Regions from separate parts of the Streptomyces sp. NPDC048637 genome, predicted to be linked through region 2. Evidence: riboswitches for the same ligand, from Rfam matches in the RefSeq annotation. Region 2 holds a riboswitch; each other region holds the start of a gene.

Region 1 (9,769 bases), on a different contig from region 2:
GCACGGGGGCCCGCCGGAGTGCACGTCCGCGCGCGCTGGTCCTCGCCACCGGCCTCGCGCTGACCCTCGCCGCCGGCACGGTCGTGGCGCTGGACAGCGGTCTGCTCCCGTTCGGCGGGCCGTGCGGCGGCGAGGCGACACGGCTCGATGTGGCCGCCTCGCCCGATGTCGCCCCGGCGATCGAAGCGGTGGCCAAGTCGGCGCGGGAGGAGGCGGCACACACCGACGGCAGATGCCTGGATGTCAAGGTCACCGCGCGAGCCGCCCACGAGATCGCCGACGCTTTCGGACAGCGGCCGGTCGGTCCCGAATTCCAGGTGTGGATACCGGATTCGAGCCTGTGGGTGGACCGGGTCGGCGCGGAGCGCGGGACCCCGCTGACCGCCGTCGGCACCATCGCCTCGTCCCCGATCGCGCTGGGCGCCGTCCCCAGGGCCGCCAAGTCGCTGGGCTGGCCGGCAAAGATCTACACCTGGACGGAACTGACCCGGGCCACGGCAGCCGGCGACGCACTGCACCTGGGCGTCGCCGACCCCTCCCGCAGCGCCACCGGACTGCTCTCACTGGCCCGCATCAGCGCCGCCAACACCCGGCAGGCACCGGACCGCGCCGCGGCGGACACCCGCACCGCCGCCACGGCGAGGCTGCTCAACCAGCGGGTCGCGGACGGCGACGGGCAGGCCATGGCCACCCTGCCACGCGACGGCTCCGCTGCGGAGCAGGGCAATCCGCGCCGCAACCAGGCGCTGCTGCTCTCCGAGCAGGCCGCTTTCGCACACAACGCGCGCAAGGACGGCGGGCCGGACCTGGACCTGCTCTACCCCAAGGACGGCACGGCCCGGCTCGACTACCCCTACACACTGGTCGACAACAGCGAGACAGAACCGGAACAGTCGCGCGCCGCCACCCGCTTCATGACACTGCTCAGCGAGCCCGCCGGACAGCGCGCACTGCGCCGGCACGGCTTCCGGGCCGGCAACGGCGAGACGGACCCGAAGGTGGTCAGCGCGGCCGGCGGACGCGATCCGCAGCCGTACTCCGCCGATCCCGCCGAGCCGCCGACGGTGAAGGAACTCCAGGCACTGATGGGCATGTGGACGATCACGGTGCAAAGCGCCCGGCTCTCCACCGTCGTGGACGCCTCGGCGTCGATGGGCGCCCCCGTCCCCGGTCACAGCGGCCGGTCCCGGATGGACCTCGCCAAGAATTCCCTCCTCCAGGCGCTGACCACGTTCACCTCCGACGACGAGATCGGGCTGTGGAAGTTCGCCACCTCACTGGACGGCGACAAGGACTATGCCGAGCTGTCCCCCACCGAGCGGCTCGGCGGCCGGGACAAGGACGGCACCGCCCATCGCGATGCGCTCGCCGGCGCCTTCCGCGCGCTGGCCCCGGAGCCCCAGGGCGCCACCGGCCTGTACGACACCACGCTCGCCGCGTACGAGAAGGCCCGCTCGACCTACGCGAGCGGGAAGTTCAACGCGCTGGTCATCCTCACCGACGGCACCAACGACGACGCCCACGGCATCGGCCTCGACGCTCTGGTGGGCAAGCTGGAGAAGCTTTCCGACCCGAAACGGCCGGTGCCGCTGATCGCCCTCGCGATCGGCCCGGCGGCCGACACCTCGGCCCTGGACCGCATCGTGGCGCCGACCGGCGGCTCGACGCACCTGGTCAGCGACCCGTCGCAGATCCACCAGGTGATGCTCAAAGCCATCATGGCGGCGGGCAGCAACGGACCACACTGAACCCCGGCTACGCCCCCTCCGCCGCCGCCTGCCGTGGTCCCGGTACGGCGGAGCGCTCAGCGGCCGGCCAGGCGACCGGCCAGGTGTGCACCGGCTTCCCCGTGTGCATCAGCTCGCTGTAGCGCCGGGTCATCGCGGCGAGCGCGGCGTCCCGGTCCAGGCCTTGGCGCCGGGCGTGGTGGAAGGCCGCGGCCTGCCAGGACGCCCCGTTCACCCGGCGCCGGCAGCGCTCGTCGATGATGCCGAGATAGTGGTCACGATCGGCCGGTTCCACCCCCCAGGCGTCCAGCCCACGGGCCGCCAGCGGCAGCAGCTCCTTGCGTACCAGCCGTACGGCCGGGATGGCGGCGATACCGCCCGCCCGCCCGGGACGCGGCCAGTCCAGGGTGGCGTCGATGCCGTACCGGCAGGCGGAGTCGAAGTTGCGGGACGCGGCGGCGAACGGGAGCCGCGACCACACGGGGCGCGGCTCCTCGGCCAGCGTCCGCACCAGGCCGTAGTAGAAGGCGGTGTTGGCGATGACGTCGGCGATGGTGGGGCCGGCCGGCAGCACCCGGTTCTCGACCCTGAGGTGCGCGACGCCGTCCGCGACCGCATAGACCGGGCGGTTCCAGCGGTAGACCGTGCCGTTGTGCAGGACCAGTTCGGCCAGGTCGGGCACTCCGCCCTCGTCGAGGAGTTGCAGCGGCTCCTGTGACCCGCACACCGGCAGCAGCGGCGGGAAGTACCGCACATTCTCCTCGAACAGGTCGTACGCGGAGTCGATCCAGCGCTCACCGAACCAGGTGCGGGGGCGTACCCCCTGGGCCTGCAGCTCGGGCGAGCGGGTGTCGGTGGCCTGCTGGAAGACCGGCGGCCGGGACTCGCGCCACAGCTCACGGCCGAAGAGGAACGGTGAGTTGGCGCCGACCGCCACCTGTACCGCGGCAATGGCCTGTGCTGCGTTCCAGACAGCGGCGAAGCGGCCCGGTGTCACCTGGAGGTGCAGCTGGACCGACGTACAGGCGGCTTCCGGTGCGATCGAGGGCGAACGGGAGACCAGGTGCTCGACGCCCCGGATGTCCAGTGCGAAGTCCTCGCCGCGAGCCGCCCGCATCTGGTCGTTGAGCAGGACATAGCGGTCGTTCTCGGAGAGGCTGGCGGCCGTGAGATCGGTGGCGTGCAGGGTCGGCAGAATGCCGATCATCACGATCCTGGCGGCGACTTCCCGGGCCTTCCTTTCGGCGTAGCCCAGTCCCGTACGGAGTTCCTCGGCGAGCTGGTCCAGCACGCGGCCGCTCAAGCGGTGCGGCAGGACGTTGACCTCAAGGTTGCACTGGGCGAGTTCGGTCTGGAAATCGCCGCTGGCGATGCGCTCCAGTACTTGAGAGTTCATCATGCGGGGCAGCCCGTCGGCACCGGCAAGATTGAGTTCGATCTCCAGACCCATGAGATTCCTGGGCCGGTCGAACCGCTTCTCCGTCAGGAGCCTGTGCAATCCCTCGAGACAGTCGTGAAGCTTTCTTCGATAACGCTCCCGGTCCGCCAGGTCGATCCCGTCCGCGGCGACCTTCTCCCCCATCGAAGGGTCCCTCCTCGAGTGAACAGCCCGCTACCACGGGCCGCTTGGGGCCGTCCCCGACACCGCCGGGGTTCGCGCTACGGTCGATGATGCCCCGGCAATCTGATCAATAACGCCGCGGGGGCAGGCCCGTGCCGATAGGCTCGAAGTGATGCAGCATCCGGCACTGCCCATAGGCATATCCGGGAGGCACTCGCCCACGGTAATTCGCTCGTGAGAAACACCAACGAGTTCCGGCCTACCGCACTGGTAAGGCAATACGAGGTGGTGTCTTCAAAACGCCGCACAAAGCGGCGGAAAACACCTCGCGCAGCGGTCCGGATTTCACCTTGCCGGAAATCCGCAAGGCCGGTAGCCGAAACACATTCAGAACATACGTCGTATAAACTCCGCTTACGAGGCAGAGACTTGGCGCACAGCGTCCCGGTGGTCTCACCGGCACTGGGGCACAGCGGCTGACCCCGCCGCGCCGCAGCCCCGGCCGGCCATGCTCTGACCCCGCACGCAGACAGCGCCGTTTGCACCCGCCACGCTCCACCGTGTCTCCGAAGTGAGAGGCGACCCATCATGCCGCTGCACCTTCCCCCTGCCCCCGCGCCCGCCCTGCGCAGCGTTCTCGCCGCTCTCGGCTCACCCACCGCGGTCCGCGAGGCCCCGGTCTCCGCGCTGCGCGCTCATCAGGGTCCGCTCAGCCCCGACCACCCGCTGCCCGTCCATGTCTGGGACGACGTCAGCCGGGCCGGCGGCACCCCGCACACCCGGCTGGCCGGCTGGCGCTTTCTGGTCCGCGGCGGGGAGCGTGCCGTGGCGACCGCTGAGGCGGTGCTCACGGCGGACGGCTGGACCTTCGGGCACTTCTGCGGCGGCCCCTACGTCGCCGCGACCGAGCAGGCGCTGGCGCAGGCCGAGTCACTCGCCACGCCCTACCAGCCGCGTCTGCTGTCCGTCCCCGAGCTGTACATGCTCACGCTGTGGCTGCACCACGACCTCACCTCCGACGGCGCACAGGGGCTGCCCGCACCCGGCGACCTGCTGGTACCGCTGGCACCCGCCCCGCCGGGCATCGCCGCGCACCGCCCGCAGCGGATCGCCGATCTGCTCCCCCGGCTCACCCTGCGGCTCGCGCCCACCCCGCTCCTCGCCGAACCCGCCTGACCCGGCAGCGCCGGCGCGCCCGCGCGCGCGGAACCCGGCGCCCGCCGCCCCGCCCGAGCATGCCCCGCGGCCCCGTCCGGCCGCGGGGCGCTCTGTCGTGCTCACCCACGCGGCCTAGTCCGCGGTTACCACTCCCAACCCTCTTGGGGAGGAGTGCAATTGGGAGCAACCGCCCGCATGGGTGACGCGTCCCTATCGAGTGAGTACCGCTGCTGCGAAATCCCTGCGGAATCCCGTCCGTGGGGCAACACTGGGACCGACCGACAGAAACGGGGGCGCGGCCATGAACACCTCATCGAGCCGCATGACGACGTTCACTTCACCGCAGCGAAAGACAACTTCCATGTGTCAGCACCAACCGCCATGCCCCTCAGCAGACTCCACCGACCGGGAGGCCGCACACCTTGTGGCGCACCATCCGGAGCAGGGCTGGAGCCTGCTCTGCAACGGCGTCCTGCTCTTCGAGGACACCGGTGAGCTGCTCCCCGACGGGCAGGTCATCGCCCCGCACCGCGCCCGGGTCATCGCGGCTGCCTGACCCGCCGCGCTCGCCACGTACCACAGGGCCCCCGGCAGATCTGCCGAGGGCCCTTGCTGCTGCCATGACTCAGTTGTCGTACTCCTCCAGAGGCGGGCAGGAGCAGACGAGGTTACGGTCGCCGAAGGCACCGTCGATGCGGCGCACCGGCGGCCAGTACTTCTCCGACGCGGCGACACCGGCCGGGAAGACGGCCTCCTCGCGGGTGTACGGGTGCGACCAGTCGCCGCCGAGCGCGCCCGCGGTGTGCGGAGCGTTGCGCAGCGGGTTGTCGTCCTTGGCCCACTCCCCCGAGCCGACCTTCTCGATCTCCGCGCGGATGGCGATCATCGCGTCGCAGAACCGGTCCAGCTCACCGAGGTCCTCGCTCTCGGTCGGCTCGATCATCAGCGTGCCGGCCACGGGGAACGACATCGTCGGCGCGTGGAAGCCGTAGTCGATCAGCCGCTTGGCCACATCGTCGATGCTCACCCCGGTCGCCTTGGTCAGCGGCCGGACGTCGATGATGCACTCGTGCGCCACCAGGCCGCCGGGGCCGGTGTAGAGCACCGGGTAGTGCGGTTCCAGACGCTTGGCGATGTAGTTGGCGCTGAGGACCGCGACCTGGGTGGCGCGCTTGAGGCCCTCGGCGCCCATCAGACGGACGTACGCCCAGGAGATCGGCAGGATGCCGGCCGAGCCCCAGGGAGCCGCGGAGATCGGCCCGACGCCCGTCTCGGGGCCGGCGCTCGGCTGCAGCGGGTGGTTGGGCAGGTACGGCGCCAGGTGGGCGCGGACGCCGACGGGGCCGACACCGGGGCCACCGCCGCCGTGCGGGATGCAGAAGGTCTTGTGCAGGTTCAGATGCGAGACATCGCCGCCGAACTTGCCGGGCTCGGCGAGCCCGACCAGCGCATTGAGGTTGGCGCCGTCGACATAGACCTGGCCGCCGGCCTCGTGCACCGCCGCGCAGATCTGGGTGATGTGCTCCTCGAACACGCCGTGGGTGGAGGGGTAGGTCACCATCAGGACCGCGAGCTCGTCACGGTGCTTCTCGATCTTGGCGTGCAGATCGTCGGTGTCGACCTCGCCGTCCTCACCGGTCTTGACGACGACGACCTTCATTCCGGCCATCACGGCGCTGGCGGCGTTGGTGCCGTGCGCCGAGGACGGGATCAGGCAGACCGTGCGCTGCTCGTCACCGTTGGCGCGGTGGTAGGCGCGGACGGCCAGCAGACCGGCCAGCTCGCCCTGCGATCCGGCGTTCGGCTGGATGGAGACCTTGTCGTAGCCGGTGACCGTGGCCAGCCGCTCCTCCAGCTCCTGGATCAGCGTGAGGTAGCCCTGGGCCTGGTCGGCCGGCGCGAACGGGTGCAGCTGGCCGAACGCGGGCCAGGTGACCGGCTCCATCTCGGTGGTGGCGTTCAGCTTCATCGTGCAGGAGCCGAGCGGGATCATGCCGCGGTCCAGCGCGTAGTCCTTGTCGGCGAGGGTGCGCAGGTAGCGCAGCATCGCGGTCTCGGAGCGGTACTCGTGGAAGACCGGGTGGGCGAGGTAGTCGTCGTGACGCAGCAGCGCCTGCGGCAGCGCTTCGGCGGCGGCCGCGTCCAGCTGCTCGACGTCACCGGGCACCCCGAAGGCGCCCCAGACACCGGCCAGCTGCGCACGCCCGGTGGTCTCGTCACAGGCGATGCCGACCAGGTCCGCGTCGACCTGCCGGAGGTTGACACCGGCCTCCCGGGCGGCGGCGGCGACCTCGGCGGCCCGGCCGGGCACCCGCGCGGTCAGCGTGTCGAAGTACGCACCGTGCAGGACCTCCACCCCGCCGGCCCGCAGGCCCTCGGCGAGGATCGCGGCGTAGCGGTGGGTGCGCCGGGCGATGGTCCGCAGGCCCTCGGGGCCGTGGTAGACCGCGTACATCCCGGCCATGACCGCGAGCAGCACCTGCGCGGTGCAGATGTTGCTGGTGGCCTTCTCCCGGCGGATGTGCTGCTCACGGGTCTGCAGCGCCAGGCGGTAGGCCTTGTTGCCGTCGGCGTCGACGGAGACGCCCACCAGACGGCCGGGGAGGCTGCGGGCGAACTGGTCACGGACGGCCATGAAGCCGGCGTGCGGTCCGCCGAAGCCCATCGGGACGCCGAAGCGCTGGGTGGTGCCGACGGCGATGTCCGCGCCGAGCTCACCGGGCGAGGTCAGCAGCGTCAGGGCGAGCAGATCGGCGGCGACGGTGACGATCGCGCCCAGCTCGTGGGCCTGCTCGATCACGGCGCGGGGGTCACGCACCGCACCGGAGGCTCCCGGGTACTGCAGCAGCACACCGAAGACACCGCGCTCGGCGATCTCGGCCGGAATGCCGTCGGACAGGTCCGCGACCACGACCTCGACGCCCGTGGGCTCCGCACGGGTCTCGATCACGGCGATGGTCTGCGGCAGACAGTCGGCGTCGACCAGGAAGACGCCCTGCTTGACCTTGCCGACCCGGCGGGCAAGAGCCATCGCCTCGGCGGCGGCGGTGCCCTCGTCCAGCAGCGAGGCGCCGGAGGTGGGCAGCCCGGTCAGGTCGGCGACCATCGTCTGGAAGTTCAGCAGCGCCTCCAGGCGGCCCTGCGAGATCTCCGGCTGGTAGGGCGTGTACGCCGTGTACCAGGCCGGGTTCTCCATGACATTGCGCAGGATCACCGGCGGGGTGAACGTGCCGTAGTAGCCGAGTCCGATCATGGACGACAGGACCTGATTGCGGTCCGCCAGGCCCTCCAGCTCCTTGAGCACCTCGGCCTCGGTACGGGCGTGCGGCAGGCCGAGCGCCTCGGCGCTCTTGATCACATCGGGCACGGCAGCGGCGGTGAGCTCGTCCAGCGACCCGAATCCGATGTGCGCGAGCATCTTCGCCTGCGCCGCGTGGTCGGGACCGATGTGCCGGCGCTCGAAGGGGGTGCCGCGTTCCAGCTCGGTCAAGGAGATGCGATTGGTGGTCATCTGCGGGGGCCTCCTGGTCAATACGACCTACGAGGGGCACCACGGCACGGGTGCCCGGACGGCCTCCCCCTCTGTCATCTCAACCTGAGAGCTTCACCGGCCCGCACATGGCGGTCCGGCTTTCACCGTCGGTGAGGAGGGGTCCCGGCGCTGTGCCTTCCGCGGCCCGCCCTGCTTTCCAGAGTGACCTCGTCCATGCGGTACGTGTGCCTGAGAGATTCCGGGGAGGATTTGCTCCTTCGGCGCCCTGGTCGCGAACGACAAGGACTCTCCCGCACGGGGTCTGCGGCCAATCGCCAGCCTACCAGCGCGCCACTCGAAGGATCCTTCGAGTGGCCAGGGCATGAAATGTGCCGTTTGGTAGTTGTCACAGGGCAGTTGCGACCAATTGGAGGGGCCGTGCAAACCGATATCGATCCCCGAAGCCTGATCGGCCGCAAAGCGTTCGACCGTAACGGCGCGAAAATAGGGACCATCGACGAGGTCTACCTCGACGATGCGACGGGGGAACCGGAGTGGGCGGCCGTGCGCACCGGACTCTTCAGCCGGGATGCGTTCGTCCCCCTGGAGCCCAGCAAAATGGTCGGTGAGGGCCTGCACATTCCTTACGACCGCAAGCTGATCAAGGACGCGCCGGACTTCGGCGTGGGCCGCCATCTCTCCCCTGAGCAGGAACTTCAGCTCTATCACCACTACCGACTGGATATTTCTTCCCCGACCTCCGATCCGGTGTCCCCCGCCTCCCGCGACAAGAACTTCGGCAAGATCGCCGGCTCGGACGACTGATCACCCGCCGGCGCCCCGCCCACCAGCGGCAGGGGCTCCCCCGGCCGCAGCGCCGGGTCCTCGACAGCAAAGGTCCGCACCCTCCCCGGTGCGGACCATGGCGTTTCGAAGCGTACGGTCACTCTCCCCACCCCGCTCCCCTGTACCCAGCCGGCGCCGTACTCGTCGTGCACCACGTCCAGCCCCGGGTGCCAGCGCCGCGGCCGCTCCTCCTCGGCCCCGGCCTGCTCCGTGCCCCCGGCGGCCTGCTCCGCCGCCGCTGCCGTCGCGGTCTCCGCCGCCTCCCGCTCCGTCGCCAGCTGGGCGAACAGATCCTCCTGTGTGAAGTCCGCCAGGCCACTCACGCCCACGCCCAGCAGCCGCACCCCGCCGGTGGTGTCCACCATCTCCAGCAGGCGCACAGCCGCCTCCCGTATCACCGCCGGGTCGTCGGTGGGCCCGCGCAGCGTCTCGGAACGGGTCAGCGTCGAGAAGTCGTAGTTGCGCACCTTGATGACCACCGTGCGCCCGGAGCGCCCGGCCGCCCGCAGCCGCTGTACACACCGGTCCGCCAGCCGCAGCACCTCGCTCCGTACCCGAGTCCGGTCGGTCAGATCGACCTCGAAGGTGTCCTCGACCGAGATGGATTTCGCGTCCCGCTCGGCCACCACGGGCCGGTCGTCCTGCCCCAGCGCCATCGCATACAGCCCGGCACCATGCGCCTTGCCCAGCAGCCGCACCAGCTCGGCCTCACCGGCCTCCGCGGTCTCCGCGACGGTGTGGATCCCGGCCCTGCGCAGCGTCTCGGCCGTCGCGGGACCCACCCCGGGCAGCGTCCGCACCGTCATCGGGCCCAGCAGCTCCCGTTCGGTGCCCGGCTCGATCACCACCAGCCCATCCGGCTTGGCCGCCTCGGACGCGATCTTTGCCAGCATCTTGGCCCCGGCCAGCCCCACCGAGCCGGTCAGGCCCGTCGCGGACCGGATGTCACACCGCAGCCGCTCCCCCACGGCGCGCACCGCCGCCGTCTCGGCCGGCACCCCACCC
Region 2 (9,769 bases):
ACCCGCAGAACGTCGACTGGCCGGCGGTCGTACGCGACACCCTGGCCGACGTCGAACGTCTCCAGCACCTCACCGACGACCTGCTGCTTCTCACCAGCCTGGTCAGCACCGGCCGCGCCCAGGGCCCCCTGATGGACGTCTCCTCCCTCGCCCATGACCTCGTCGAAGAGATCCGCCACCTGCGCCGTGGCCGTGGTCTGTATTTCACCTGCACGGCTCCCCAAACGGCGCTGGTGCGCGGCAGCACCCTCCAACTGGAGCGCCTGCTCCGCAACTTGCTCGACAACGCCTGCCGCCACGCCCGCACCTGTGTGCAGGTCACCGTGTACGTCCCGCCCGCGGGCCCGTCGCAGTCGACCGCCGGACCGCCACGACTGACCCTGGAGGTGCGCGACGACGGCCCGGGCATTCCCGCGGCCGACCGGGAATGGGTCTTTCAGCGCTTCACCCGGCTCGACGACGCACGCAGCCGTGACGCCGGCGGTACGGGGCTCGGCCTGGCCATCGCCCGCGAGATCGCCGTCCGCCACGGCGGCACCCTCCATGTCGCGGACAGCCCCCGCGGAGCCCGCCTGCTGGCCGAACTGCCATCGGAGCTGAGTGAGTGACCTTCATCCGATCGGGCCGGTCCGCGCGAGCGGCCGGCCGCTGAAACGTCGAAGGACGAAGAGGGCGTCGCAGCACACCAGGGACCCCGCGGTGGCTGGGGTGCCCATGCGCCCGTCGTCGTTCGTCCGCTGCTGTAGTGGTGTTCCGCTGCGGTCGGCTCGCCCCCTGCGCTTGGTCGTTCCTGGGGTGCTGCGTGGGGTGCTGCGTCTGGTGCTGCGTCTGGTGCTGCGTGTGGTGTGGGACGGGTGTCCGTCAGGTGGTGCGGGCGAGGGGGGGAACAGGGGGCGGCCTCTCCAGAGGGCAAGGGCGCCGCCAGTGGCGTAGTCGGACGTAGTCGATGCGGCGGGCGCTGTGCAGGCGTTCGGCCAGCTCCTCACCGAGCGGACCGTTCGTGAGGTGATGGCGCAGCCGGGAAGTGGCATGCCGGTGGACGTAGAGGAGTTCGGCGGCGATGGAGAGGTGCATCCGTTCGGCGCCCCCGGCGCCTGCCACGGGGTCGGCCGCTCGCGCGGAGAGCCCCTCCGCGAGGGCGCGGAGCTGGGCGCGCGTGAGCGCGGGATTGGCGGCCAGGGCGGCGAGGTGTGCGGGCGTACCGTGCGCGACGACAGGCGAGTGATCCAGCCGTCAGGCGTCGAAGCGGTGGCGGGCGGTCTCGATATGACCGAGGTATCGATGGGTCCAGTCGCACATTCCGTCAACCGTCGCTCGCAGGGCTCGGCCCGGCTCGGTGAGGGTGTACTCGACCCGGGGCGGCACGGTGGGGTGCACACACCGCTCGACCAGACCGTTACGCTCCAGCATGCGCAGGTTCTGGGTGAGCATCTTGTGGCTGATGCCCTCGATCTCGTTCCGCAACTCGCTGAAGCGCAGGGTGTGTTCACCCACAGCCTCGATGATCAGGAGCGCCCACTTGTTGGCGATGTCCGAGAAGATCTCCCGCGCCAGGGAGTCCGCGCGTGTCAGGTCCGCTTCGTCTTTGGGTGAGCCCTTGAACTGCTTGGTCACCATGAGGTTCCCCAGTCACCGAAAAGTGCGTTCTTCCATGCCGGCAGCCACTCTCCTACGGTTCCTGAGTAACCACAAGAGACCGCAGGTGTCTCTCACGACATGAAGGCAGGCAGCATGGCCGTCACCCTGATGAACCCCAGCGGATTGCCCGAAGCCGACGTCTACCGGCAGGTGTCGATCGCCTCCGGGGCGAAACTGGCCTTCATCGCCGGACAGGTCGCCTGGGATGCCGAGGGGGTCACGGTCGGTGAAGGCGACCTCACCGCGCAGGTCGAGCAGTGCTACCTCAACATCGGCACCGCCCTGGCCGAGGCCGGTGGTTCCTTCGACGACGTGGCGAAACTGACCGTCTACGTCGTCGACTGGACCCCTGACAAGATGCCCCTGCTTCTGGAGGGGATCTCCCGGGCGGCCGCGAAGCTGGGGGTCACCCCGGTCCCACCGGCCACGCTGCTGGGCGTAGCCGCACTGGACATCCCCGACCATCTGGTGGAGATCGAAGCTACCGCGGTCCTCGACTGAACAGACGCTCCTCGCCCACGCAGCCCGCACACCCCGACCGACAGAGGAGAACTCCGTGTCCGGTATGCGCAGCACTGGCGTCCGCGCCGCCCTGTTCACCGTCCCGCTCGCCCTCGGCCTCCTCGGCACTGCTGCCGCACCCGCCGGAGCCGCCGCACCCGCCGGCTCCCAAACCCCCCACACCTCCCACCCCGGCAAGTCCCTCACCTGCCGCGGGAAGGGCGTCGACCCCGACGCCCTCGTCCGCCACCGGACCGAGACCGTGATCAACGCCCCGCTGCGCACCGTCTGGAAGCTGCAGACCGACGTGGAGCGCTGGCCGTCCTGGCAGACGCCCGTCGAGACCGTGGAACGCCTCGACCACGGCCCCTTCCGCAAGGGTTCGGCATTCCGGTGGACCACCCCGATACCTCCCAACCCCTCAACTCCCGCCACCAGCCTGGAGATCACCTCGACCGTCCAGCAGATCAAGCACCACTCGTGCATCCGCTGGACCGGCCCCGCGATCGGCGAAGGACTGCGCATCGACGGCGTCCATGTGTGGAACTTCAGCAAGGTCAAGGGCGGCGTCCGCGTGAGTACCGAGGAGACCCACACCGGCCCCCAGGTCGAAGCGGACGTTCCCACCGCGTCCAAGATCCTCCGTGAGGGCCTCGAAGCATGGCTGCGCGACCTGAAGTCCGCCGCCGAAGCCCGCGCCCACAACCGGCCGTCGTACTGACCCACCAACCGGTTCCGCGGCCCGCTGCGCGTCAGTCAGTACGGCGGCCGGTGGTGGCCGGTGGTGGCCGGTGACGGCCCTTGGAGCCCTACCGCTGAGCGTCGGCTTGGTTGCGGCGGCGGACACGGGCGAGGGGTGCAGAGCGAGCGCGGCCGTTGGCTGGGGTCCAACCCCGGCGCTCCGCAGCGGCAGCATGCGAAGTCCTGAGTGCCTGTCAGACGTGGGCTGCGGGGGCGGGGGAGTCGCAAGCACACCGAAAGCGAGCGCCGTTCCCCTCCCCGGGAACGGCGCTCGCGATGGGTGCCGGTTTATGGGCCCGGTGGCCGTATCAGTCCTGCTGCGCGTTGTGCAGTTCGGAACGGAAGGCCGCTTCACGGGCGGCGTGGCCCGGGCGACGGCGGAGCCCCGCCCACGCGATGCCGAGGATGACGAACCACACCGGGGTCACCAGCAAGGCCCGCAGCGTGTCGGGTTCCTGGGTCAGCGCCCAGAGGAGGAACACGAAGAACACGAGCACGACGTAGCACATGACGATGCCGCCGGGCATCTTGAACTGCGACGCCTCGTGCAGGTGCGGACGACGCTTGCGATACACGAGGTAGCTGATCAGGATGATCGACCAGACGAAGATGAAGAGCACGGCGGACACGGTGGTCACCAGGGTGAAGGCCTCGATGATCGAGTCGTCCATGGCGACCATGACCACACCGGCGAGCAGAAACACCCCGGAGAGGAGCAGGGCGTTGGCCGGTACCTTCCTGGAGGTGAGTCTGCCGAAGCGCGCCGGGGCGTCGCCTTCCCGGGCCAACCCGTACACCATCCGTGAGGTGGAGTAGATGCCCGAGTTCGCAGACGAGGCGGCCGAGGTCAGCACCACGAAGTTGATCGCCGAGGCGGCGATCCCCAGACCGGCAAGAGTGAACATCACGACGAACGGACTGCGGTCCGCACTGATCTCGCGCCAGGGCGTGACCGAAATGATCACGATCAGCGCGACGACATAGAAGAGCATCACGCGCACCGGGATCGAGTTGATCGCCTTGGGCAGGTTCCGCTCCGGGTTCTCCGCCTCGGCCGCGGTGGTGCCGACCAGTTCGATGCCGACGAAGGCGAAGGTCGCGATCTGGAATCCCGCGACGCACCCCATGGGGCCGGTGGGGAAGAACCCTCCGTCGTTCCAGAGGTTGGAGAAGCTTGCCGCCGCGCCCCCGGGCGCCTGGAAGTGACCGAACACCATGACCAGCCCGACGACGATCAGCGCCACGATCGCGACGATCTTGATCAGCGCGAACCAGAACTCGGTCTCGCCGAACGCCTTCACGGTGGGCAGATTCAAGGCGATCAAGAGGACGACGGCGGCCAGCGCCGGTATCCACAGCGGTAGGTCGTGCCACCAGTAGGTCACATACCCGGAGATCGCGATGACGTCGGCGATGCCGGTGACGATCCAGCAGAACCAGTAAGTCCAGCCCGTGAAGAAGCCGGCCCACGGCCCCAGCAGGTCGGCTGCGAAGTCGGCGAAGGACTTGTAACGCAGGTTGGAGAGCAGCAGCTCGCCCATCGCCCGCATCACGAAGAAGAGCATCACCCCGATGATCATGTAGACGAAGATCACCGAGGGCCCGGCCAGCGAGATCGTCTTGCCCGAGCCCATGAACAGGCCGGTTCCGATCGCACCGCCGATCGCGATGAGCTGGATGTGCCGGTTGGACAGCTGACGGGAGAGGTGTTGCTCACCTTCGGGCGGGGGAGTGGATCCGGCCGACACGGTGGTCGAGCCGGTGTCACTGCGTTCAGGCATGGGCAAAACCTCGCGGATCTCAAGACCCGTGCGGGCACGGGACAGGGGGCATCTTGGAGCATGACCACGCGCCCACAGGGGGCGAGCGGCAGGGTGGGGCTGCGCGCGGACCTGCGGCAGCCGACAGGAACGGTGTCAGTACGCTGAACGGTCCCACATAGTAGATCGAAGATCAGCCCGGGAGCCGGCACGCAGTGGCGGTCAGGGGAGCGGCGGCGGAACAGCCATCAGGGGCTCCTCGAATGTCGAGCACGGGCAGGAGCCCGTACGGCCGAGTGAGCCTCCCCCTCTGTCATGAGCCTGAGAGCTTCGCCGCGCGCAGCACGCGGCTTGCACCGTGGGCGAGGCGCGTCAGCGCCTGCTTTTCAGAGTTGCCTGCCCGAGCGGTAGGGATGCCTGAGAGTTTCCGGGGAGGTGTTGCTCCTTCGGCGCCTGGGTCTGGCTGATCCAGTGCTCTCCCGCTCCGGGGTGAACGGCAATGTGCGGTGAGGCTAGGGCCACATCTGCGACCGGTCAAGGGACCGACCGAACGCTGGACATTACTTTCGAGTAGTACGGCACTCGCCCGTGGGGGACGGCGTTTGTGCAGCTCAAGGCGCGCATCCTGGGCCGATCCGTTACCGGCACGTACACCGAGCGGACTCTTGACGGCTGTGTTCCGGTGCCCGTACGTTGCCTCCTCCGCGGCGCCCGCCCGATTCTCGGCGTACCCGGCGGTCACCAGGATCGTCAGGGCGCTGGACCGCCTTGACGCCACCACCAACCGGCCCTACGGTCGGGCCCCACAACTCCACATCGCGCTGTTCGAACCGAAGCGGGAGAGCCCTCGCCCACCCTGGCGAGGCGCCGAAGGAGCAACTCTCCCCAGAATCTCTCAGGCCCAACTACCGCTTCGGCTAGGCGACTCTGGAAAGACAGGACGTCATGTCCTGCGCCCACGGTGCAAACCGCCCGACCCGGCGGTGAAGCTCTCAGGTACCGATGACAGAGCGGGGAGGCCACCCATCCACGGTGCCGCGTTCGCGGTGCCCCCACAGGGAGCCTCCCACCATGACCTTCCCCGAGTCCTCCGCGTCGGGTGAGTTCGCCACCCGCCATATCGGCGTCGGCGACGCCGACCGCGCCAAGATGCTGGCCGAAGTCGGCTACCCGACGCTGGCCGCGCTCATCGACGCCGCCGTCCCGAGCGGCATCCGCAGCACGTCCGACCTGAACCTGCCTGCCGCCGCCACCGAGACCGAGGCCCGCGCCGAGCTGCAGGAGCTCGCGAGCAGGAACACCGTGGCCGTCCCGATGAGCGGACTCGGCTACCACGCGACCACCACGCCCGCGGTGATCCGGCGCAATGTGCTGGAAGACCCGTCGTGGTACACCGCCTACACGCCCTACCAGCCGGAGATCAGCCAGGGCCGGCTCGAGGCATTGATCAACTTCCAGACCATGATCGGCGACCTCACCGGACTGCCGACCGCCAACGCGTCGCTGCTCGACGAGGCCACGGCGGTCGCCGAGGCCGTCACGGTCATGCGTCGTGTCGCCGGCAAGAGGCGCCCCCGCGTCCTGGTCGACCGCGACACCCTGCCGCAGACCCTCGACGTCCTGCGCACGCGTGCAGCCGCGGTCGGCATCGAGATCGTCGAGATCGACGTCGCCGAGCCACTGCCGGAGGAGAACGACTTCTTCGGGGTCGTGCTGTCCTACCCCGGCTGCTCGGGAGCCGTCCGCGACCTGCGCGAGGTGACCGCCGCGGCGCGAGCGCGCGGGGCGCTGGTCACGGTGACCGCCGACCTGTTGGCGCTCACGCTGCTCGTGCCACCGGGTGAGTACGGCGCCGACATCGTCGTGGGATCGTCCCAGCGGTTCGGTGTCCCCCTGTTCTACGGCGGACCGCACGCCGGCTACATCGCGGTCCGCGAAGGGCTCGAACGCCACCTGCCCGGCCGGCTCGTGGGCGTGTCCGTGGACAACGCCGGCCGGCCGGCGTACCGCCTCGCCCTGCAGACCCGCGAGCAGCACATCCGACGCGACAAGGCGACCTCCAACATCTGCACGGCGCAGGTACTGCTCGCCGTGGTCGCGTCGATGTATGCCGTCTACCACGGCCCCGATGGTCTGGCCGAGATCGCCCGGCGGACGCACCGGCACGCCGCGCTCATCGCCACGGGTCTGCGGAACAGCGGGATCACGGTGGTGCACCGCGAGTTCTTCGACACCCTGCTGGTGCGGGTCCCCGGCCGTGCCGAGGAGGTCGTCGCGGACGCGCACGACAAGGGGCTGCTCCTGCGGCTGGTGGACGGTGACCACGTCAGCATCTCCTGCTCCGAGGCCACCTCGGGGGACCATGTCCGTCTCGTGCTCGACGCCTTCGGCCGGGCGGGGGGCGACCTTGACGGGCCAACTGCGGGCGCTTCGGCGGCGCTCCCGCCGGACCTGCGGCGCACCTCCCCCTTCCTCACCCACCCGGTCTTCCACCAGCACCGGTCGGAGACCGCGATGCTGCGCTATCTGCGCAAGCTCTCCGACCGTGACTTCGCGCTGGACCGCGGGATGATCCCGCTCGGGTCCTGCACGATGAAGCTCAATGCGACCACGGAGATGGAGCCGGTCAGCTGGCCCGGCTTCGCCGACCTGCACCCCTTCGCGCCCCTCACGGACGCTGCCGGGTACCTGGCCCTCGTCGATCAGCTCGAGACATGGCTGGCAGAGGTCACCGGGTACGCCAAGGTCTCCATCCAGCCGAACGCGGGATCGCAGGGCGAGCTCGCCGGCCTGCTGGCGATCCGCCGCTACCACCAGAGCAACGGCCAGGCCGGACGCGATGTGTGCCTGATCCCGGCAAGCGCGCACGGCACCAATGCGGCCTCGGCCGCCATGGCCGGGATGCGCGTCGTCGTGGTGGCATCGCGGCCCGATGGCACGGTCGATCTCGAGGACCTCAAGGCGAAGTGCGCGCAGCACTCCGGCAACCTGGCCGCGATCATGGTGACCTATCCCTCCACGCACGGCGTCTACGAGGAAAGCATCACGCGGCTGTGCGAGGTGGTGCACGAGCACGGCGGACAGGTGTACGTCGACGGCGCCAACCTCAACGCACTGCTCGGAGTCGCCAAGCCCGGTGAGTTCGGTGGCGATGTGTCACACCTCAATCTGCACAAGACCTTCTGCATCCCGCACGGTGGCGGCGGGCCGGGGGTCGGCCCGGTCGCGGTGGCCGCACACCTCGCGCCGTACCTGCCCACCCACCCGCTGCACCCCGACACCGGGCGCCGCGACGGCATCGGGGCGGTGAGCGCCGCACCGTTCGGCAGCGCCGGAATCCTTCCGATCCCGTGGGCCTACATCCGGATGATGGGCGCGGAGGGGCTGACCGAGGCGACCCGGACGGCCGTGCTGAGCGCCAACTACGTGGCCCGCCGCCTCGCGCCACACTTTCCCGTCCTGTACGCCGGAGAGTCGGGCCTCGTCGCGCACGAGTGCATCCTCGACGTACGTCCCCTCACCGCCGCCACGGGTGTGACGGTCGATGACATCGCCAAGCGGCTCATCGACCACGGCTTCCACGCGCCGACAATGAGCTTTCCGGTCCCCGGCACGCTGATGGTCGAGCCGACGGAGAGCGAAGGCCTCGCTGAACTGGACCGCTTCTGCGAGGCGATGATCGCGATCCGTGCGGAGATCGACCTGGTGGCCAAGGGCGTCTGGGGCCTTGAGGACAGCCCGCTGCGACAGGCGCCGCACACCGCCGCCGCGATCGCCGGCGAGTGGACCCGCGCCTACTCGCGCGAGCAGGCCGCCTTCCCGGCGGGTGTCACACCCGACAAGTACTGGCCACCGGTCGGCCGGATCGACCAGGCGCACGGCGACCGCAACCTGGTCTGCTCCTGCCCGCCTCCCGAAGCGTTCGCGTCCTGACCCGGGCCGCTCACGGTCCGGAGAAGAACCACCATGCTGAAGAAGACTCCCCTGCACGACCTTCACGCGGAGCTCGGTGCGTCATTCACCGACTTCACCGGCTGGTCCATGCCCCTGCGCTACACCTCCGAGCTGGCCGAGCACCACGCGGTACGGACCACCGCCGGCATCTTCGACCTCACCCACATGGGAGAGATCGAGCTTTCCGGCCCCGAAGCCGGGCGAGCCCTCGACTACGCCCTGGCCGGACAGCCGTCGAAGATCGCCGTCGGCCGGGCGCGCTACTCCATACTGGTCCACGAGACCGGCGGAGTCCTCGACGACCTCGTCGTCTACCGGCTGGCCGAGCAGCGATACTTCATCGTGGCCAACGCCGGAAACGCGCTGGTCGTGCTCTCCCAACTGCGTGACCGGATCGACGGCTACGCCGCCACGATCCGGAACGCGTCCGGCCAGTGGGCCCTGATCGCGGTCCAGGGCCCGGCGTCCCCGGCGATCGTCGGCGAACTGGCCGACATCGACGTGGTGTCGCTGCAGTACTACGCGATCGACCCTGCGCGATTGGCGGGCCGCGAGGTGTTGCTCGCCCGTACCGGCTACACCGGTGAGGACGGCTTCGAGATCTACTGCCGCCCCGCGGATGCCGTGGCTCTCTGGCAGACCCTCAGCGCGGCGGGCACGGGGCACGGGCTCCTTCCCTGCGGCCTGGCCAGCCGTGACACGCTGCGGCTGGAGGCCGGGATGCCGTTGTACGGGCAGGAACTCACGGCCCGCACCACGCCGTTCGAAGCGGGACTGGGACGAGTCGTGGCGTTCGGGAAGCCCGGCGGCTTCGTCGGCGAGGCCGCCCTTGCCGCCCGTCGTGCGCAGGGCTCGGCCCATGTGCTGGTCGGCCTGGCCTCGACCGGCCGGCGAGCTCCGCGCACCGGCTACGCCGTACTCGCCCCGGACACCAAAGAGCGCATCGGCGAAGTCACCTCGGGCGCACTGTCGCCCACCCTCGGCCACCCCGTAGCCATGGCCTACGTGCCGACCGGCCGGAGCGCACCCGGCACCGAGGTGCTCGTCGACATCCGGGGCAGCCAGGAGCCCGCCCAGGTCGTCGAGCTGCCCTTCTACCGCTGCCAAGCCTGACCATCACAGGAGAACAGATCATGAGCCTGCCCCCCGACCTGATGTACACCAGCGACCACGAA
Region 3 (9,769 bases), on a different contig from region 2:
TCGTGGAGACGGTCCTCGGCCTGCTGGCCGTCCAGCTCGGAGTCGCGCAGGTCGACCAGGACGAGGTGGACGTCGGTGCCGCCGGACAGGACCGAGACGCCGTGCTCGCGGACGTCGTCCTGGACGAGGCGCTCGGCCAGGATGCGGGCACCGTCCAGGGTGCGCTGCTGGCGCTCCTTGAAGTCGTCGGAGGCGGCGACCTTGAAGGAGACGGCCTTGGCGGCGATCACGTGCTCCAGGGGCCCGCCCTGCTGGCCGGGGAAGACCGCGGAGTTGATCTTCTTGGCGAGCTCCTGGGTGGAGAGGATCACACCGCCGCGGGGGCCGCCGAGGGTCTTGTGGGTGGTGGTGGTGACCACGTGGGCGTGCGGCACCGGGGAGGGGTGCAGACCCGCCGCCACCAGGCCGGCGAAGTGCGCCATGTCGACCATGAGGTAGGCACCGACCTCGTCCGCGATGCGGCGGAAGGCGGCGAAGTCGAGCTGGCGCGGGTAGGCGGACCAGCCGGCGACGATCAGCTTGGGGCGGTGCTCCTTGGCGAGGCGCTCGACCTCTTCCATGTCGACCAGGTTGGTCTTCTCGTCGACGTGGTAGGGCACGACGTTGTAGAGCTTGCCGCTGAAGTTGATCTTCATGCCGTGGGTCAGGTGCCCGCCGTGGGCGAGGTTGAGACCCAGGATGGTGTCGCCCGGCTTGATGAGGGCGAACATGGCGGCGGCGTTGGCCTGGGCGCCGGAGTGCGGCTGGACGTTGGCGGCCTCGGCGCCGAAGAGCGCCTTGATGCGGTCGATGGCGATCTGCTCGACGACATCGACGTGCTCGCAGCCGCCGTAGTAGCGGCGGCCGGGGTAGCCCTCGGCGTACTTGTTGGTGAGGACGGAGCCCTGGGCCTCCATGACGGCGACGGGGGCGAAGTTCTCCGACGCGATCATTTCGAGGGTGGACTGCTGGCGGTGGAGTTCGGCGTCGACGGCGGCGGCGACGTCGGGGTCGAGCTCATGGAGGGAGCTGTTCAGAAGCGACATGAGTCTTCCTGGGGAGTCAGGGGCGCGAGGAGGTCCCCGGACGGAGTCCGGAGAGCTTCCGCGCGGGCGGTGGCGGGTCGGAGGCCCCCCGTCCGGGCGAAGCCGGGAGCGGGGGAGAGCCGGGGGCTCAGCTCTGGATGAAGGCGGCGTACTCGTCGGCCGAGAGCAGTTCGCCCGGCTCGCCGCTGATCTTCACCTTGAACAGCCAACCACCCTCGAACGGGGCGGAGTTCACCAGCGAGGGGTCATTGACGACATCCTCGTTGATCTCGGTGATCTCACCGTCGACGGGCGAGTAGAGATCGCTGACCGACTTGGTCGACTCCAGCTCGCCGCAGGTCTCGCCCGCCGCGACCGTGGAGCCCACCTCAGGGAGCTGTACGTAGACGACGTCGCCGAGCGCGTTGGCCGCGTGCTCGGTGATGCCGACCGTCGAGGCGCCGTCCTCGGCGCCCGACAGCCACTCGTGCTCCTTGCTGTAGCGCAGCTGCTGGGGGTTGCTCATGGCTCGATTCTCCTGTACGCGAGGGTGTGATCGTGAATCGGGGCACCTCCCGGACGACGTCCGGGGGAGTGTCTTGCACAGTGAGACGCGCGGGCGCGCGCCACCGCCGGGTCTGCCGCGGGGGAACCGCTACTTCTGCCGCTTGTAGAACGGCAGCGCGGTGACCTCGTACGGCTCATGGCTTCCACGAATGTCCACGCAGACACCCTCGGTGCCCGGTGTGGCGTAGGCGGCGTCGACATAGGCGATGGCGATCGGCTTGCCGAGCGTGGGGGACGGGGCCCCGGAAGTGACCTCGCCGATGACCGTGCCGTCGGCCGTGACGACCGGGTATCCGGCCCGCGGCACCCGGCGGCCCGAGGCGATCAGGCCCACCAGCTTGCGCGGCGGCTGCGTCTCGGCGCGCTCGGCGGCCGCCGCCAGCGCGGCGCGGCCCACGAAGTCCCCGTCGTTGGAGGTCTTCTCGAACTTCACGACCCGGCCCAGGCCCGCGTCGAACGGCGTGGTCGCGGTGGTCAGCTCATGCCCGTACAGCGGCATGCCCGCCTCCAGGCGCAGGGTGTCGCGGCAGGAGAGACCGCAGGGCACCAGACCGGCGTCCTGGCCGGCCTCGGTCAGCGCCGCCCAGAGGGCGACCGCGTCCGCCGGCCGGACGAACAGCTCGAAGCCGTCCTCACCGGTGTATCCGGTACGGGCGATCAGCGCCTGCACACCGGCGACCGTGCCGGGCAGCCCGGCGTAGTACTTCAGACCGTCCAGATCGGCGTCCGTCAGCTTCTTGAGGATGCCGGGGGACTCCGGGCCCTGCACCGCGAGCAGGGCGTAGGCGTCCCGGTCGTCGCGGATCGCGGTGTCGAAACCGCCCGCCCGCGCGGTCAGCGCGTCCAGCACCACCTGGGCGTTGGAGGCGTTGGCGACGACCATGTACTCCTGGTCGGCCAGGCGGTAGACGATCAGGTCGTCGAGGATGCCGCCCTCGGCCTCGCAGATCATGGTGTAGCGGGCGCGGCCCGTCTTGACGCCGCCGATGTTGCCGACCAGCGCGTAGTCGAGGAGGTCGGCGGCCTGCGGGCCGGTGACGGTGATCTCGCCCATGTGGGAGAGGTCGAAGAGGCCGGCGCGGGTGCGGACGGCGACATGCTCGTCGCGCTCGCTGCTGTAGCGCAGTGGCATGTCCCAGCCGGCGAAGTCGGTCATGGTGGCGCCGAGCGTGCGATGCGTGGCATCCAGTGCGGTGCGGCGGGGGGCATCAGTCATGGTTCTGGGCTCCCAGGCAGGGGTGAACAAGACGTTCTCCCCATCTGTCATCGGAACCTGAGAGGTTCACCGGGATCCCGCGAACGGACCCGGTTTGCACCTTGGGTGGAGCCGCCCTGTCAGCCGGGCAGTGGCTCGCTTTTCAGATCTGCCTCGCCCGCGCGGTATAGGGGCCTGAGAGATTCAAGGGAGGACTTGCTCCTTCGGCGCCCCGCCATGGCGGCCGGGGACTCTCCCGCACGGGTTCAAGCGGCCGGTATGCAGTTGGCGGTGCACAGATGAGCTGTGGTGTGCACGCGGCGGCCACATCATTGCACGGGAATGCCGGATAGAGGAGCCCCGTCCACCGCCCCGCCCATGACGTGGGCAGATCGGACAATCGCCTTGATGGGCATTACCTTTTCTTGACACTCTGCGGGTAAGGGACGGACTCGAACCGGACCAGAACGGGCGGGGAGGGCGATCACGGTGCACAGCGAAGCGGCATTCGGGGCGACTTCAGGGGTCGTGCCCCCGGACGCCGTGCGGACGGCGCCGTCCGCCGCCATGTCCCGGGCCGGCCGTGCGCCGCGGGCCGTCATCCGGCCGGGGCGCCGCACCGAGGTCGTGGACCTGCGGGGCGACGAGCGGCCGGATGACGCCGCCGAGCTGCGGTTTCCGGCCGGCGATCTGGTCGTGGTCTCCGGGCTTCCGGGCAGCGGCAAGAGCACCCTCATGCACCGTCTCGTGCCGTCGCTGGACGGGCACGGCTCCGTGGTGCACCGCATAGATTCCCAGGACGTCCGCGAGCGCTGGGAGCGCGGCAGACTGCGCCGGCTGCCGTACGGCCTCTACCGCCCGCTGGTCCGGGCCGCCCACTATCTGACCCTGGGCCGTGCGCTGCGCTCCGGCGACAGTGTGGTCGTGCACGACTGCGGGACGCTGGCGTGGGTGCGCCGCTGGATCGCGCGGTCGGCGCTGCGCGGCGGCCGCGGGGCACATCTGGTGCTGCTCGATGTGGCGCCCGAGGTGGCGCTTTCCGGCCAGGAGTCACGGGGACGCGGGGTGTCGGGGTACGCCTTCGCACGGCACCGCAGGGCGGTGGGCCGGCTGGTCGGCGCCGCGGAGTCGGCCCGGCTGCCGGAGGGCTTCTGCTCGGCCGTCCTCCTCGACCGGCGGACGGCGAGCACGCTGGAGACGGTCAGCTTCCACTAGGCACAGGCACCCCTGGGGCGCGTCGCCCTGGTCGCCGCACGCGGCCCCCGCACGCCGCACCGCCCCCCTTCTCGTCTAGGGTCTTTGGCCAGATGGCGCGGTTTGGAACGGGTGGGTGCACATGACATTTCCGGAGCAGGGGATACCGCAGCTGGCATGGCCGGCGAACGAGCTCGAAGAGGTGCTGTCCGCTTCGGTCGGGCACCCGGGCGCCGGCGGCCGGATCGTCGAGATCCTCGGCCGCAGCCGGCTGTGGGTACCGCTGCCCAACGGCGGCGGCCCGGAGAGCGCGGGCTTCGGCGCCCGCGGCCTCGATCTGCCCACCGTCGAGCTGGACGGCGCGCCCTATGTCCCGGTCTACAGCTCCGAGCAGGAGTTCCTGCGGGTGGTCGGCTCGCACATGTCCTTCACCGTCGCCCCGGCCCGGGAGTTCGCCCGCGGGCTGCCGCCGCAGCTCGGCATCGCGGTCAACCCCGACGGCACGGTCGGCGTCCCGCTGCCGCCGCCCGCGGTGGCCGAACTGTGCCGGGAGCGGCGGCAAGGACCTCAGGAGTCCGTCGGGCTGCCGAGCGGCGGCCGGGTGCGGCTCTTCGAGCCGGACTGGCAGGACGAGCCGGTGGACTTCCTGGCCTCCGCCGGGCTGGAGTTCTCCGGCGCCGGAATTGTCCTGACTGCCCGACGTGCCCTGGCAAGCGTCGAGGGCGACACGCCCGCACTGTTCGTCGGTGTTCAGGTCGCGGCGGACGCCACCGCACTGCACGACGGCACCGCCCGCGAGAGGGTACTGTCAGCCCTCGGACGTGCGCTCGGCGCGGTACCGCTGCCCTGGCCCGTACAGCTCGTCATGCTCGACCTCGCCCAGGGGGACCCGGTCGCCGACTGGATGCTGGAGCGGGTGCGGCCCTTCTACTCTCGGGACCACTCGTAAGCTGGTTGGATGACAGGCGGGCGCACCCACACGTGCCCTGCTGAGAAGAAGGGACGGACCACGTGAGCGCGGGTGCGCATCAGGGGCCGGCGGCGGCCGGACAGCTGGAGCAGCTGCTGCAGCAGGTCTCGCCCGGCCGTTACGACGCCTATGAAGCACTGCTGCACGCGCTCGCCGCGGGCCAGGTCTGGATGCTGCTCTGGCACGGCCGGGCCGGTATGCCGGACGCGCAGTACGGAAACATGGAGGTCGAGGGCCTCGGCTATGCGCCGTGTGTGACCTCGGCGCCCGAGCTCGCCGCCTCCGGCTGGAACCGCGACCACGAGGTGGTCACCGGCACCGAGATCGCCTCCGCGCTCTTCCCTGACCGCTGGGGCCTGTGGCTGAATCCGCATGCTCCCGGCGGTGGCGTCGGTATCCCCTGGCTGGACCTGCGCCGTATCGCCGGCGGTCTCGACCGGCTGCCCGCCGGGCCGCTGCGGATCTCGGAACCGGTCATCGACATCCCGCAGTTCTACGCGCTCCTCGCCCAGAACGCCCATCGGACACCCGCCGTACGGTCGCTGCGCCGGGCCTGGGTGCAGCCCGCGCTGGGTGCCCCGTATCTGGCGATCGGTCTGGATCTGTACGACACCGGTCAACAAGCGGTGGATTCGGTGCGGTTGATGATCCAGCAGTCGATCGGCGCGGTTCCGGACGGTCTGCCCGTCTCCACGGTCGCGATGAATGACGAGTACGACCCCGTCGGCATGTGGATGCGGGCCTCCACGCGCCCCTTCTTCGACCGTGACGGCTATGTCCAGCCGCAGGCCCCCGCGCCCTCCTACGGCTACGGATACCCGCGTCCCTACTGACGCCCGGCGGCGCCGCTCCGGCGCCGGTCTTGGGGTGAATTCGCCCCATGCGCCCCGCAGTTGAGCCCCTTTCTCACGGGTATGCATTCCGCTCAGACCGAACTCTTGTCCGTATAACGGAATGCCGCGGATCACATCACAGTTACGCATCCTTTCCCCTTCAGGACTGGTGACTGATCGCGAATCGGATGAAGACTCCGGCAACAGAGGACGTCGGTCCTTTGTACGAGCGTCATCCCGGAACGGCGTCGCGCGCACCTTTCGAACTTCCATAACGCGAACTTCCGCGATGCCTGCAGGACTTGCACCAGTGATGTGAACCAGGGCCGCTACCGCGGCGGGCATGGGCCGGCCACCGTCGGCCGAGAGGGGTCAAAGGCACCGTGACCGCACCGATCGAGACCACCGGAGCAGCTGCTGAGGCGCAGCCGGAAGCGGTGCTGAAAGGCGTGGAAGGAAAGCGGATCGAGGGGCGCTCGCTCGGTCAGATCGCCTGGCTGCGCTTCCGGCGGGACAAGGTCGCGGTGGCCGGTGCCATCGTTGTCATCCTGCTCATTGCCGTCGCCGCGCTCTCCCGCCCGATCCAGTCCCTGCTGGGGCTGGATCCCAACAGCCCCAACCAGTCGCTGATCGACCCCAACACCACGCTCCCCAAGGGGGACTTCGGCGGTATGAGTGGGGACCACCCCCTGGGTGTGGACCCGAAGTTCGGCCGCGATCTGCTCGCCCGGATCCTGGAGGGCTCCTGGGTGTCGCTGATCGTGGCGTTCGGCGCGACCCTGCTGTCGGTCGCCATCGGCACCGTCCTCGGTGTGGTCGCCGGTTTCTACCGCGGGCGGGTGGACGCCTTCATCAGCCGGATGATGGATGTCTTCCTGGCCTTCCCGCTGCTGCTGTTCGCCATCGCGATCTCCGCTTCGCTGCAGGGCGGCGCCTTCGGCCTGGAGGGCCTGCCGCTGCACATCTCGGTGCTGATCTTCGTGATCGGCTTCTTCAACTGGCCGTACATGGGGCGGATCGTGCGCGCCCAGACCCTGTCGCTGCGGGAGCGGGAATTCGTGGACGCCGCCCGCGGCATGGGGGCGCGCGGGCCGTTCATCCTCTTCCGGGAGCTGCTGCCCAACCTGGTGGGTCCGATCATCGTCTACTCGACGCTGCTGATCCCCTCCAACATCCTCTTCGAGGCGGCGCTGAGCTTCCTGGGCGTCGGTATCCAGCCGCCCCAGGCGTCCTGGGGCGGCATGCTCAACCAGGCGGTCAAGTACTACGAGGTCGACCCTCAATACATGATCGTTCCCGGCCTCGCGATCTTCGTCACCGTGCTGGCGTTCAACCTGCTCGGTGACGGTCTGAGGGACGCGCTGGACCCGCGCAGCCGCTGAGGCCGTGCCTGGCACCCGCTCAGAAGTCTCACCAGCGTTTTTCGCAGTTCTGAAGTTTCGACGCATCGACATATCGATGTTTCTCGACGAACGAAGGGGACACCGACCATCATGCGAAGGTCAGTTCCGGTCGCGGCTGTCGCGGCCATCACCAGTGCGGGCCTTTTGCTGGCCGGCTGCAGCGGGGGCAAGGGCTCCTCGGAAGGCTCGGGCGAGGCGAACGCCGCCACCAAGGGCATCGTCAACGCCTCGGACGAGAAGGGCGGCACGGTCACCTACGCGATCAGTGACGCCCCCGAGTCGTTCGACCCGGGCAACACGTACTACGCCTTCATCTACAACTTCAGCCGGCTCTACGCGCGCCCGCTCACCACCTTCAAGCCGGGCCCCGGCACCAAGGGCAACGAGCTGGTCCCGGACCTCGCCGAGTCGATGGGCAAGCCCACCGACGGCGGCAAGACCTGGACGTACAAGATCCGCAAGGGCGTCAAGTATGACGACGGCTCCACGGTCACCTCGCAGGACGTCAAGTACGCCGTCGAGCGCAGCAACTTCGCGCGTGACGTCCTCTCGCTGGGCCCGAACTACTTCCAGCAGTTCCTCAAGGACAACGACGGCGGCGGCTACAAGGGTCCCTACAAGGACAAGAGCGAGGCTGGTCTGAAGTCCATCGAGACCCCGGACGACCAGACGCTCGTCTTCCACCTGAAGAAGCCGTTCGCCGAGTTCGACTACCTGGTGAGCGCCCCGCAGACCGCTCCGGTCCCGCAGGCCAAGGACAAGGGCGCCGACTACACCAAGTCCGTGCTCTCCACCGGCTCGTACAAGTTCGAGAGCTACGAGGAGGGCAAGAAGCTCACCCTCGTCCGCAACCCGCACTGGTCGGCGAAGACCGACCCGCTGCGCAAGCAGCTGCCGGACAAGGTCGTCCTGAACCTGAAGGTCGCCCAGTCGACGATCGACAAGGACCTCAAGTCCGGCAACACCCTGGTGGACCTGGCCGGCCGGGGTGTCGACGGGCAGACGCAGGCCCAGCTCCTGACCGACCCCAAGGAGAAGGCCAAGACCGACAACACGCTCGGTCAGCGGCTGGTCTACACGGCGCTCAACACCAAGGTGAAGCCGTTCGACAACATCGAGTGCCGTAAGGCCGTCGAGTACGCGATCGACAAGAAGGCCGTACAGACCTCGCTCGGCGGCCCGATACGCGGTGAGCTGGCCTCCACGGTCCTGCCGACCGACATCGACGGCTACCAGAAGTACGACCTGTACCCGCAGAAGTACGCCGGCGACAAGCTGGATCTGACCGAGGCCAAGAAGCACTGGGCCAAGTGCGGCGCCGGTAAGACCACGACCACGATCCTGGCCCGCAACGACCGCCAGGACGAGGTCGATGCGGCCACCACGGTCATCGACTCGCTCAAGAAGATCGGTGTCACCGCCAAGATCCAGTCCTACCCGACCAGCAAGTACTTCTCGGACTACGCCGGTGTGCCGAAGTTCAACAAGAAGAACAACGTCGGCATGATCATGATGCAGTGGGGCTCGGACTTCCCGACCGGCTACGGCTACCTCCAGCAGATCCTCAACGGCAAGGCGATCAGCCAGTCCGGTAACGCCAACCTGTCGGAGCTGGACGACCCGGAGATCAACAACCTGCTCGACAGCGCCATCGCCAACACCGACAAGGCGGCCCGCGAGAAGGCGTACGCCGAGATCGACAAGAAGGCGATGGAGCAGGCGGCGATCGTTCCGCTCACCTACTTCAAGGTCCTGATGTACCGCTCGCCCAAGGCCACCAACCTGGTGTCCACCTCGGCCTTCAGCGGTCAGTACGACTACCTCAACATCGGCGTCAAGAAGTAGCAGCCCTGGAAGGCAGGTGAAGGCATTGGTGTCCGCGGGCCGGTTCCGGCCGGCCCGCGGCGCCGACGCCGCATCCCCGTGTTCTCGTACATCATCCGCAGGTTGATCAGCGCAGTGATTCTGCTGCTGATCGTCAGCGCGGTCACCTTCGGCATCTTCTTCCTGCTGCCGAAACTGGCCGGGCAGAGCACCGACCAGCTTGCCCAGCAGTACATCGGAAAGGCCCCCACGCCCGCGGACATCGCCGCGGTGAAGAAGAACCTCGGCCTGGACAAGCCCGTGTACGAGCAGTACTGGGACTTCCTCAAGGGCATTTTCGTCGGCGTCGACTACAAATTCGGCCCGGAAGCGGCCAAGTGCCATGTGCCGTGCTTCGGTTACTCCTTCAAGACCCATATCGAGGTATGGCCGGAGATCCAGTCCCGGCTCCCGGTGACCCTCTCACTGGCCGCCGGTGCGGCCGTGCTGTGGGTCGTCTCCGGTGTCGCCACCGGCGTGCTCTCCGCGCTGCGCCCCGGTTCGATCTTCGACCGGCTGGCGATGGGCGTCGCGCTGGCCGGCGTCTCCCTCCCGATGTTCTTCACCGGCGCCCTGGCGCTGGCCCTGTTCACCTACCAGTGGCCGATCTTCGAGCGCAGCGACTATGTGCCGCTGCTGGAGGATCCGTTCCTGTGGGCCCGGACCCTGGTCCTGCCCTGGGTCACCCTGGCCTTCCTCTACTCCGCGCTCTACGCCCGGCTCACCCGGGCGGGCATGCT

Evidence for each region. A riboswitch is a leader RNA that binds a small molecule or an ion and turns the genes downstream of it on or off. The one in region 2 is predicted to bind glycine.
Region 1: linked by a shared signal. The riboswitch ahead of gcvP (aminomethyl-transferring glycine dehydrogenase) and the one ahead of gcvP (aminomethyl-transferring glycine dehydrogenase) in region 2 are both predicted to bind glycine.
Region 3: linked by a shared signal. The riboswitch ahead of gcvT (glycine cleavage system aminomethyltransferase GcvT) and the one ahead of gcvP (aminomethyl-transferring glycine dehydrogenase) in region 2 are both predicted to bind glycine.

What each region holds. Positions count from the first base shown of each region.
Region 1 covers NZ_JBEZHQ010000009.1:218,374-228,142, forward strand. Annotated here, with positions in the region: gene AB0C46_RS15215 (substrate-binding and VWA domain-containing protein) at 1-1,748, shown strand, start outside; gene AB0C46_RS15220 (glutamate-cysteine ligase family protein) at 1,756-3,309, opposite strand; gene AB0C46_RS15225 (hypothetical protein) at 3,877-4,464, shown strand; gene AB0C46_RS15230 (DUF5999 family protein) at 4,808-5,002, shown strand; gene gcvP (aminomethyl-transferring glycine dehydrogenase) at 5,072-7,957, opposite strand; glycine riboswitch at 8,146-8,242, opposite strand; gene AB0C46_RS15240 (PRC-barrel domain-containing protein) at 8,357-8,743, shown strand; gene AB0C46_RS15245 (DNA polymerase IV) at 8,650-9,769, opposite strand, start outside.
Region 2 covers NZ_JBEZHQ010000019.1:130,574-140,342, forward strand. Annotated here, with positions in the region: gene AB0C46_RS23585 (HAMP domain-containing sensor histidine kinase) at 1-608, shown strand, start outside; gene AB0C46_RS23590 (hypothetical protein) at 862-1,101, opposite strand; gene AB0C46_RS23595 (helix-turn-helix domain-containing protein) at 1,234-1,617, opposite strand; gene AB0C46_RS23600 (RidA family protein) at 1,732-2,139, shown strand; gene AB0C46_RS23605 (SRPBCC family protein) at 2,204-2,860, shown strand; gene cycA (D-serine/D-alanine/glycine transporter) at 3,189-4,661, opposite strand; glycine riboswitch at 4,944-5,035, opposite strand; glycine riboswitch at 5,036-5,132, opposite strand; glycine riboswitch at 5,467-5,561, shown strand; gene gcvP (aminomethyl-transferring glycine dehydrogenase) at 5,712-8,573, shown strand; gene gcvT (glycine cleavage system aminomethyltransferase GcvT) at 8,607-9,707, shown strand; gene gcvH (glycine cleavage system protein GcvH) at 9,728-9,769, shown strand, end outside.
Region 3 covers NZ_JBEZHQ010000025.1:103,520-113,288, forward strand. Annotated here, with positions in the region: gene glyA (serine hydroxymethyltransferase) at 1-1,025, opposite strand, end outside; gene gcvH (glycine cleavage system protein GcvH) at 1,153-1,530, opposite strand; gene gcvT (glycine cleavage system aminomethyltransferase GcvT) at 1,660-2,787, opposite strand; glycine riboswitch at 2,940-3,035, opposite strand; gene AB0C46_RS27275 (AAA family ATPase) at 3,334-3,981, shown strand; gene AB0C46_RS27280 (enhanced serine sensitivity protein SseB) at 4,103-4,909, shown strand; gene AB0C46_RS27285 (enhanced serine sensitivity protein SseB C-terminal domain-containing protein) at 4,972-5,763, shown strand; gene AB0C46_RS27290 (ABC transporter permease) at 6,147-7,145, shown strand; gene AB0C46_RS27295 (ABC transporter substrate-binding protein) at 7,257-9,011, shown strand; gene AB0C46_RS27300 (ABC transporter permease) at 9,090-9,769, shown strand, end outside.